2 regions of the Streptomyces sp. NPDC093149 genome follow, and region 2 is predicted to be linked to the other one. Evidence: riboswitches for the same ligand, from Rfam matches in the RefSeq annotation. Region 2 holds a riboswitch; the other holds the start of a gene.

Region 1 (5,052 bases), on a different contig from region 2:
CACTGGGACCGGACCGATCGATACGGGGGGCGGCCATGAACACCTCGTCAAGCCGCAGGACATTCACTACAACGCAGCGAAAGAACCCTTCCATGTGCCAGCACCAGCCACCATGCCCGACCGCCGACTCAGCCGACCGGGAGGCCGCCCGCCTTACGGCACACCATCCGGAACAGGGCTGGAGCCTGCTGTGCAACGGCGTCCTGCTCTTCGAGGACACCGGTGAGCTGCTCCCGGACGGGCAGATCATCGCCCCGCACCGGCCCCTGGGAACGGGCCGGGCCGTGAAGGCCGCCTGACCCCGACCGGTACGAACGGGGGCCGGCCCGGAGAATGCTCCGCACCGGCCCCGACGCATGCCCGCGTCACATCGTGTCGCTCATGCCTCAGTTGTCGTACTCGTCCAGCGGCGGGCAGGAGCAGACGAGGTTGCGGTCACCGAAAGCACCATCGATCCGGCGCACCGGCGGCCAGTACTTGTCGGCGGCCGAGACGCCGGCCGGGAAGACCGCCACCTCACGGCTGTATTCGTGCTTCCACTCCCCACCCAGCATCGCCGCGGTGTGCGGAGCGTTGCTCAGCGGGTTGTCGTCCGCGCCCCACTCGCCCGACGCCACCTTCTCGACCTCGCCGCGTATGGCGATCATCGTGTCGCAGAAGCGGTCGAGCTCCGCGAGGTTCTCGCTCTCCGTCGGCTCGATCATCAGCGTTCCGGCGACCGGGAACGACATGGTCGGGGAGTGGAAACCGTAGTCGATCAGGCGCTTGGCGATGTCGTCGACGCTGACGCCGGTGGACTTGGAGATCGGCCGCAGGTCCACGATGCATTCGTGCGCGACCAGCCCGGCCGGGCCGTTGTACAGGATCGGGTAGTGCGGTTCGAGGCGCTTGGCGATGTAGTTGGCGGCGAGTACGGCGACCTGCGTCGCGCGCTTCAGCCCCTCGCCGCCCATCAGGCGCACGTACGCCCAGGAGATGGGAAGAATGCCGGCCGAGCCCCACGGAGCGGCCGAGATCGGCCCGACGCCGGTCTCGGGACCCGCCGCGGGCTGCAGCGGATGGTTCGGAAGGTACGGCGCGAGGTGCGCACGCACGCCGACCGGGCCGACGCCGGGGCCGCCGCCGCCGTGCGGGATGCAGAAGGTCTTGTGCAGGTTCAGGTGCGAGACGTCGCCGCCGAAGCGGCCCGGCTTCGCGAGGCCGACCAGGGCGTTGAGGTTGGCGCCGTCGACGTACACCTGCCCGCCGGCGTCGTGCACCTCGGCGCAGATGTCCGCGACGTGCTCCTCGAACACACCGTGCGTCGACGGGTACGTGATCATGAGCACCGCGAGCTCGTCGCGATGCTTCTCGATCTTGGCGCGGAGGTCCTCGATGTCGACCTCGCCGTCGTCGGCCGTCTTCACCACCACGACCTTCATGCCGGCCATCACGGCGCTGGCCGCGTTGGTGCCGTGCGCGGAGGACGGGATGAGGCAGACGGTCCGCTGATCGTCGCCGTTGGCCCGGTGGTACGCACGCACCGCCAGGAGGCCTGCGAACTCGCCCTGCGATCCGGCGTTCGGCTGGATCGAGACCGCGTCGTACCCGGTGACCTCGGCGAGGCGCTCCTCCAGCTCACGGATGAGGGTGAGGAAGCCCTGTGCCTGCTCGGCCGGCGCGAAGGGATGCAGCGCGCCGAACTCGGGCCAGGTGATCGACTCCATCTCGGTGGTCGCGTTCAGCTTCATGGTGCAGGAGCCGAGCGGGATCATGCCCCGGTCCAGGGCATAGTCCCGGTCGGCGAGCTTGCGCAGATAGCGCAGCATCGCCGTCTCGGAACGGTGCTGGTGGAAGACCGGGTGGGTGAGGATCTCGTCGGTGCGCAGCAGGGCCTCGGGCAGCGCGTCCGCGGCGGCCGCGTCCAGCGCCTCGATGTCCCCGTCGGCGCCGAAGGCGGCCCAGACTGCGGCGATCTGCGTACGGGTGGTCGTCTCGTCGCAGGCGAGGGAGACCAGGTCGGCGTCGACGAGCCGGAGGTTGACACCTCGTTCGCGAGCCGCGGCCACGATGTCGGCGGCCTTCCCCGGGACACGGACGGTGAGGGTGTCGAAGTAGGCGCCCGTCACCACCTCGACGCCCGAGGCGCGCAGCCCCTCGGCCAGGATCGCCGCGTAGCGGTGGGTGCGCTGAGCGATCGTCCGCAGCCCGTCCGGGCCGTGGTAGACGGCGTACATCCCGGCCATGACGGCGAGCAGCACCTGAGCCGTACAGATGTTGCTGGTGGCCTTCTCACGGCGGATGTGCTGCTCGCGGGTCTGCAGGGCCAGCCGGTAGGCCTTGGTGCCGTCCACGTCGACGGAGACGCCGACGAGGCGGCCGGGCAGGCTGCGTGCGAACTGCTCGCGTACGGCCATGAACCCGGCGTGCGGTCCGCCGAAGCCCATCGGCACACCGAAACGCTGCGTGGTGCCGACCGCGATGTCCGCGCCCAGGTCACCCGGTGAGGTGAGCAGGGTCAGGGCCAGCAGGTCGGCGGCGACCGTGACGATCGCACCGAGGCCGTGGGCCTGCTCGATGACGGGCTGGATGTCGCGCACCGCTCCGGAGGCACCGGGGTACTGCACCAGGACACCGAAGACACCGCGCTCGGCGATCTCTGCCGGGATGCCGTCGGAGAGGTCGGCGACGACGACCTCGACGCCGGTCGGCTCGGCGCGGGTCTCGATGACGGCGATCGTCTGCGGCAGGGCATCGGCGTCGACCAGGAAGACGCCGTTCTTGACCTTGCCGACGCGCCGCGAGAGCGCCATGGCCTCGGCGGCCGCGGTGCCCTCGTCGAGCAGGGAGGCGCCGGAGGTGGGCAGCCCGGTCAGCTCGGCGACCATCGTCTGGAAGTTGAGGAGCGCCTCCAGGCGGCCCTGCGAGATCTCCGGCTGGTACGGCGTGTAGGCCGTGTACCAGGCGGGGTTTTCCATGACGTTGCGGAGGATCACCGGCGGGGTGAAGGTGCCGTAGTAGCCGAGCCCGATCATCGGGGCCAGCACCTGGTTGCGGTCGGCGAGGGCGCGCAGCTCCGCGAGGACCTCGGCCTCGGTGCGAGCGGTCGGCAGCCGGAGTGCCTCCGTGCTCTTGATGACATCGGGCACGGCTGCCGCGGTGAGCTCGTCCAGCGAGCCGTAGCCGACCTGGGCGAGCATCTTCGACTGTGCTTCGGCATCGGGACCGATGTGGCGCTGCTCGAACGGAATGCCCTGCTCCAGCTGGGAGAGCGGAGTGCGGCGGGGGGTCATGGTGGAGGCCTCCTGGTCTGTCACGACCTGCGAGGGGCACCACGGCGCGGGTGCCCGAACGGCCTCCCCCTCTGTCATCTCAACCTGAGAGCTTCACCGGCGCACCCTGCGGCGCACCGGCTTTCACCGTCGGTGAGGGAAGGAGCCGCATCGGCACTCGGCCGCACAGAACCCGCCCTGCTTTCCAGAGTGACCTCGTCCGTGCGGTACGGGGGCCTGAGAGATTCCGGGGAGGATTTGCTCCTTCGGCGCCTTCGGATCAGCTCCAAAGGACTCTCCCGCACGGGGTCAGCGGCCAGTACCAGCCTACCAGCGGGGTCGGTGGCGCCATTCTCGAGTGGCCAACCCCCCGGATCTGCACTTTTGTAGTGCTTGTGGAGTAGCCGCGACCCGTGGGAGGGACCGTGCAGACCGACATCGATCCGCGCAGCCTGATCGGCCGCAAGGCGTTCGACCGCAAGGGCACCAAGATCGGAACCGTGGACGAGGTGTACCTCGACGACGCGACCGGTGTCCCCGAGTGGGCGGCCGTACGCACCGGACTCTTCAGCCGGGACGCGTTCGTCCCGCTGGAACCCAGCGAATTCGTGGAGGACACGCTCCGCGTCCCCTTCGACCGTGCGCTGATCAAGGACGCACCGGACTTCGGCGTCGGCCGCCATCTCTCGCCCGAGCAGGAGCTCCAGCTCTACCGGCACTACGGCCTGGACTCTGCGTTCGAGGAGACCGGCCCGGACAGGGACTTCGGCAGACTGGCCGGCCAGGACGAGTAGTCCACCGGGTTCCGGACCAACGGCAACGGCTCGGCCGGCTGCAGGGCCGGATCGTCGACCCGGAACGTCCGCACCCGGCCGGGCGCCGACTCCGGTTCCTCGAACCGCACCGTCACCCGGCCGACACCGCTGCCCTGCACCCAGCCATGGCCGTATGTGTCGTGGCGTACGTCGTGTCCGGCGGTCCAGCTCCGTGCGGCCGGCTGCTCTGCGCTCCCCGGGGACTCCTCCGGCGCACCGCTCCCCGGCTCCTCCCCACGGCCTCCCGCCGTCGTTTCCTCCTCGGCCGCTTCCCCGGTCGCGGCCCGCTCACCGGCGGCCTGTGCGAAGAGATCCTCCTGCGTGTAATCGGCGAGCCCCGTGACGCCCACACCGAGGAGCCGTACCCCTCCGGTGGTGTCCACGGCCTCCAGGAGCCGTGCGGCGGCCTCCCGGACCACCGTGGGGTCGTCCGTGGGCCCACGCAGCGTCTCCGACCGTGTGAGCGTGGAGAAGTCGTACCGGCGCACCTTCAGCACCACCGTCCGACCGGACCGCCCCGCCCCCCGCAGCCGCTGGACACATCGGTCGGCCAACCGCTCCACCTCCGTCCTGACCCGCACCCGGTCGTGCAGGTCCGCATCGAAGGTGTCCTCCACCGACACCGATTTGGCGTCCCGCTCCGCGACCACGGGCCGGTCGTCGTACCCGAGCGCCATGCGATGGAGCGAGCCTCCGTGCGCCCTCCCCAGCAGGCGTACGAGCTCCGCCTCACCCGCCTCGACGAGGTCGTCCACCGTCGTCATCCCGGCGCGGCGCAGATGGTCCGCCGTCGCGGGTCCGACGCCGGGGAGGATCCGTACCGGCATGGGTGCGAGCAGCTCCCGCTCCGTGCCCGGTTCGATGAGCAGCAGCCCGTTCGGCTTGGCCTCCTCCGAAGCGATCTTGGCAAGCATCTTGGAACCGGCGAGCCCGACCGAACCGGTGAGCCCGGTGACCGCTTTGATGGCCGTACGCAGCTGCTCGCC
Region 2 (5,052 bases):
AGCCACTGGCCGAGAGCTCCTGGGCGGAGGTCACACAGGGGGCGTAGCCGAGACCGTCGATCTCCATGTTTCCGTACTGGGCGTCGGGCGAGCCCGCCTGGCCGTGCCAGAGGAGCATCCAGATCCGGCCGTTCACCAGGGCCTGCAGCAGCGCCTCGTACGCGTCGTAGCGTCCCGGCGTCACTTGGCGCAGCATGTGCTCGACCTGCCCGGCCGCCGCGGTGCCTGACGCACTCACCTGGTCCCGCCCCCTCTTCGATCCACTGTGTCGGCCCGCCGCTCCCGGGGCACACGGGTGCGGCATGATGCCGAGGCACCAGCCATCAAACCAGCTTATGCGTCGGTCCTGACACCGACTTGACGCGATGGACCGACGCGGCAAGCGGCTCCGGAGCGCGCGGCGTGCTACCGGGTCTCGCGCCGGTAGAACGGCCGGACCTTCTCCCGCATCCAGTCGCCGACCGGGTCCTGCGCCACGTCGAGCAGGACCAGGTTGACCGGCCAGGGCACCTCGACCCGGCCCAGCGCACGGCCGAGGGCGTCCATCGGGGCGTTGCCTCCGGCACCCTCCCAGGCGGAGAACTCGACCCCTATGAAGAGGACGGGCTCGCCGCCCTCGATGCTGGCCAGCGTCCGGCGGGCGGTGAGCACGACGCCGCTCTCCTCGAATTCGCCGGCCGCCGCGGCGAGGAAGTCGACGGGCTCCTCCTGCCAGGACGGTTCGTACAGCCGGACCCGGCCGCCGCCGGCCGGCCCGTCCAGCGGGGTGCGTCCGGCGCGGCAGAGCTCGGCCACGGCGGGCGGCGGCAGTGGCATCCCGACGGCGCCGCCCGGATTCACCGCGATGCCGAGCTGCGGGGGCAGGCCGCGTGCGAAGTCGCGGGCGGGTGCGACGGTGAAGGACATATGGGTGCCGACACAGGCGTGGAACTGCTGTTCGGAGCTGAACACGGGAACGTACGCGGCGCCGTCGATCTCCAGCGTCGGCAGGTCCAGGTCCGGGGAGTCGGGTCCGCCGCCATTGGGCAGGGGCACCCAGACCTGGTTGCGCCCGAGCACCTCGACGAGCCGTCCGCCCGCCTCCGGGTTGCCCACCGAGGCCATCAGCACCTCTTCGAGCTCATTGGCCGGCCATCCGCTCTGCGGATGGGACTGGACCTGCGCCGGAATGTCCACTGCTTCCCCTTCTTGCCCGAGCCTTCCCGCAGAAGATTAACGTCCGGCCGCCCGCCTCTTCGGTGCCGTGGTGAACATGATCCGGCCCAGCGCCCCCGCCGCCTCGCGGTCCAGCAGCACCGCCGAGGCGCAGCCGGGCGGCAGCAGGCCGCTCTCGGCGCCCCGCAGCAGCTTCCCCACCGCCCTGCGGTGCCGGGCGAACGCGTATCCGGAGACACCCCGCCCGCGCTCCCGCTGGCCCTCCTTCGCCGTCTGCGGTGTGACGTCGAGCAGGACGAGATGGAGGACGCGGCCCCGGCGCCGGGCGTCACGGGCCAGCCAGCCGCGCACCCACGCCTGGGTCCCACAGTCGTGGACGACCACGGACTCGCCGGAGCGCAGCGCCCGCCACAGTCCCCGGTAGTGGGCGGCGCGGACCAGCGGACGATAGACGGCGTACGGGAGTAAGCGGGGCATCAGCCGGGCCCAGCGGTCCCGGGTGTCCTGGGAGTCGATGGCGCGGGCCGTCGACACCGTCCGCCGGATGAGCGTCGATTTGCCGCTGCCGGGCAGTCCGGAGACCACCACCACGTCGCCCGCCGCGAAGTGCAGGCTGCGCGGGCCGCGCCCGGCCCGCGCCCGCAGGTCGCGTACGACGGGCGTGCGCGGGCCGAGCGTCTCGTCGGCCGGGATCCCCGGCTGTGCGGGCATCGCGTCGTGCGCGACTCCCGCGGTTGTCGCGTACCGCTGCAACGTCATCGCCCTCCCCCTGTCGGGTCACCCGCGTATGCTTCTGAAGTGTAAAGAAAAGGTAATGCGACACAACCGTCCACGCCGTTGATTCCGAGGGGGGACCGGGGCCCCACTCCGGCGCAATGCGTGCGATGATGACCCGGCCAACTGCATAAAGGCCGCTTGAATCCGCGCGGGAGAGTTCCGGTCACTGCATGTGCCGGGCGCCGAAGGAGCAAGTTCCTCCCTTGAATCTCTCAGGCCCCGTACCGCGTGGATGAGGCAGATCTGAAAAGCGGGCCGCTCCGCGGCTCCACCCAAGGTGCAAGCCGAACCCCTCAGGGGGCTCTCGGCGAACCTCTCAGGTTCCGATGACAGATGGGGAGGGATTGTCCTCGTCGTCATGCCCCGGGAGTCACATCCATGAGCACCGCCCCCCGTCTCACCGCCCTCGATGCCCTGCACCGTTCGCTGGGCGCGACCATGACCGACTTCGCGGGCTGGGACATGCCCCTGCGGTACGCCAGCGAGCGCGACGAGCACAACGCGGTGCGCACCCGGGCCGGTCTCTTCGACCTGTCCCACATGGGCGAGATCACCGTCACCGGCCCCGAGGCCGCGGCCTTCCTCGACTTCGCACTGGTCGGCAACATCGGCACCGTCGCCGTGGGCCGCGCCCGCTACACCATGATCTGCGCCGAGGACGGCGGCATCCTGGACGACCTGATCGTCTACCGCCTCGGTGACGACGAGTACATGGTCGTCGCCAACGCCGGGAACGCCCAGATCGTGCTGGACGCGCTGACCGCGCGGGCCGACGGCTTCGACACCGCGGTGCGCGACGACCGCGACGCGTACGCGCTGCTCGCCGTCCAGGGCCCGGAGTCCCCCGCCATCCTGGCCTCGGTCACCGATGCCGACCTGGACGGGCTGAAGTACTACGCGGGTCTGCCCGGCACGGTCGCCGGTGTGCCCGCGCTGATCGCCCGCACCGGCTACACCGGCGAGGACGGCTTCGAGCTGTTCGTCGCCCCCGAGCACGCCGAGCAGCTGTGGAAGGCCCTCACCGAGGCCGGCGCCTCCCACGGCCTGATCCCGTGCGGGCTCTCCTGCCGCGACACGCTGCGCCTGGAGGCGGGCATGCCGCTCTACGGGCACGAGCTGACCACCGAGCTGACCCCCTTCGACGCCGGCCTCGGCCGGGTCGTGAAGTTCGAGAAGGAGGGCGACTTCGTCGGCCGCGAGGCCCTGACGGCCGCCGCCGAGCGCGCCGAGACCGCCCCGCCCCGCAAGCTGGTCGGGCTGATCGCCGAGGGCCGCCGGGTGCCGCGCGCCGGTTTTTCCGTGGTCGCCGGCGGCGAGATCATCGGCGAGGTCACCTCGGGCGCTCCGTCGCCCACCCTGGGCAAGCCGATCGCCATCGCGTACGTGGACGCCGCGCACGCCACGCCCGGCACCACGGGCGTCGGGGTGGACATCCGGGGCAGCCACGAGCCGTACGAAGTCGTGGCGCTGCCTTTCTACAAGCGTCAGAAGTGACGTCCGCGCACCTCAGAAGTGACGCATTCCCGTCTCACACCGTAAGACCACCGTTCATCAGCACTCCCACGCGTACAGGAGAATTCAGGTCATGAGCAACCCCCAGCAGCTGCGTTACAGCAAGGAGCACGAGTGGCTGTCGGCCGTCGAGGACGGTGTGGCGACGATCGGCATCACCGAGTTCGCCGCCAACGCGCTCGGCGATGTCGTCTACGCCCAGCTCCCCGAGGTCGGTGACACGGTGACCGCGGGCGAGACCTGCGGCGAGCTGGAGTCGACCAAGTCGGTGAGCGACCTGTACTCCCCGGTGACCGGCGAGGTCACCGAGGCGAACCAGGACGTCGTGGACGACCCGTCGCTGGTGAACTCCGCTCCCTTCGAAGGCGGCTGGCTGTTCAAGGTACGCGTCGCGGAGGAGCCGGAGGACCTGCTCTCCGCCGACGAGTACACCGAGTTCTCCGGCAACTAAAGACCCCAAGGGACCACCTGATGTCGCTTCTCAACTCCTCCCTCCATGAGCTGGACCCGGACGTCGCCGCCGCTGTCGACGCCGAGCTCCACCGTCAGCAGTCCACCCTCGAGATGATCGCCTCGGAGAACTTCGCTCCGGTCGCGGTCATGGAGGCCCAGGGCTCCGTCCTCACCAACAAGTACGCCGAGGGCTACCCCGGCCGCCGCTACTACGGCGGCTGCGAGCACGTCGACGTCGTCGAGCAGATCGCCATCGACCGCATCAAGGCGCTGTTCGGCGCCGAGGCCGCCAACGTCCAGCCGCACTCCGGTGCGCAGGCCAACGCCGCCGCGATGTTCGCGCTGCTGAAGCCGGGCGACACGATCATGGGCCTGAACCTGGCCCACGGCGGTCACCTGACGCACGGCATGAAGATCAACTTCTCCGGCAAGCTCTACAACGTGGTCCCGTACCACGTCGACGAGACCGGCGTCGTGGACATGGCCGAGGTCGAGCGTCTGGCCAAGGAGTCCAAGCCGAAGCTGATCGTCGCCGGCTGGTCCGCGTACCCCCGTCAGCTGGACTTCGCCGCCTTCCGCCGCATCGCGGACGAGGTCGGCGCGTACCTGATGGTCGACATGGCGCACTTCGCCGGCCTGGTGGCCGCGGGTCTGCACCCCAACCCGGTGCCGCACGCCCACGTCGTCACGACCACCACGCACAAGACCCTCGGCGGTCCGCGCGGCGGCGTCATCCTGTCGACGCAGGAGCTCGCCAAGAAGATCAACTCGGCGGTCTTCCCGGGCCAGCAGGGCGGTCCGCTGGAGCACGTGATCGCGGCCAAGGCAGTCTCGTTCAAGGTCGCGGCGACCGAGGAGTTCAAGGAGCGCCAGCAGCGCACCCTGGACGGCGCCCGCATCCTCGCCGAGCGGCTGATCCAGCCGGACGTCACCGAGGTCGGTGTCTCCGTGCTGTCCGGCGGTACGGACGTCCACCTGGTCCTCGTCGACCTGCGCAACTCCGAGCTGGACGGCCAGCAGGCCGAGGACCGGCTGCACGAGCTGGGCATCACGGTCAACCGGAACGCCATCCCGAACGACCCGCGGCCGCCGATGGTCACCTCGGGTCTGCGGATCGGTACGCCGGCCCTGGCCACCCGCGGTTTCCAGGCCGAG

What was found. Region 2 has a riboswitch for glycine ahead of gcvT (glycine cleavage system aminomethyltransferase GcvT). Riboswitches for the same ligand answer to the same signal wherever they lie in the genome.
Region 1: it holds a riboswitch for glycine, as region 2 does, so the genes downstream of both, gcvP (aminomethyl-transferring glycine dehydrogenase) here and gcvT (glycine cleavage system aminomethyltransferase GcvT) in region 2, are expected to answer to the same signal.

Annotation. Positions count from the first base shown of each region.
Region 1 covers NZ_JBIVON010000010.1:9,045-14,096, reverse strand. Annotated here, with positions in the region: gene ACIQCZ_RS27355 (DUF5999 family protein) at 93-299, shown strand; gene gcvP (aminomethyl-transferring glycine dehydrogenase) at 387-3,272, opposite strand; glycine riboswitch at 3,467-3,563, opposite strand; gene ACIQCZ_RS27345 (PRC-barrel domain-containing protein) at 3,677-4,045, shown strand; gene ACIQCZ_RS27340 (DNA polymerase IV) at 3,970-5,052, opposite strand, start outside.
Region 2 covers NZ_JBIVON010000011.1:277,665-282,716, forward strand. Annotated here, with positions in the region: gene ACIQCZ_RS30140 (enhanced serine sensitivity protein SseB C-terminal domain-containing protein) at 1-238, opposite strand, end outside; gene ACIQCZ_RS30145 (enhanced serine sensitivity protein SseB) at 406-1,176, opposite strand; gene ACIQCZ_RS30150 (AAA family ATPase) at 1,213-1,914, opposite strand; glycine riboswitch at 2,072-2,169, shown strand; gene gcvT (glycine cleavage system aminomethyltransferase GcvT) at 2,311-3,426, shown strand; gene gcvH (glycine cleavage system protein GcvH) at 3,518-3,895, shown strand; gene glyA (serine hydroxymethyltransferase) at 3,916-5,052, shown strand, end outside.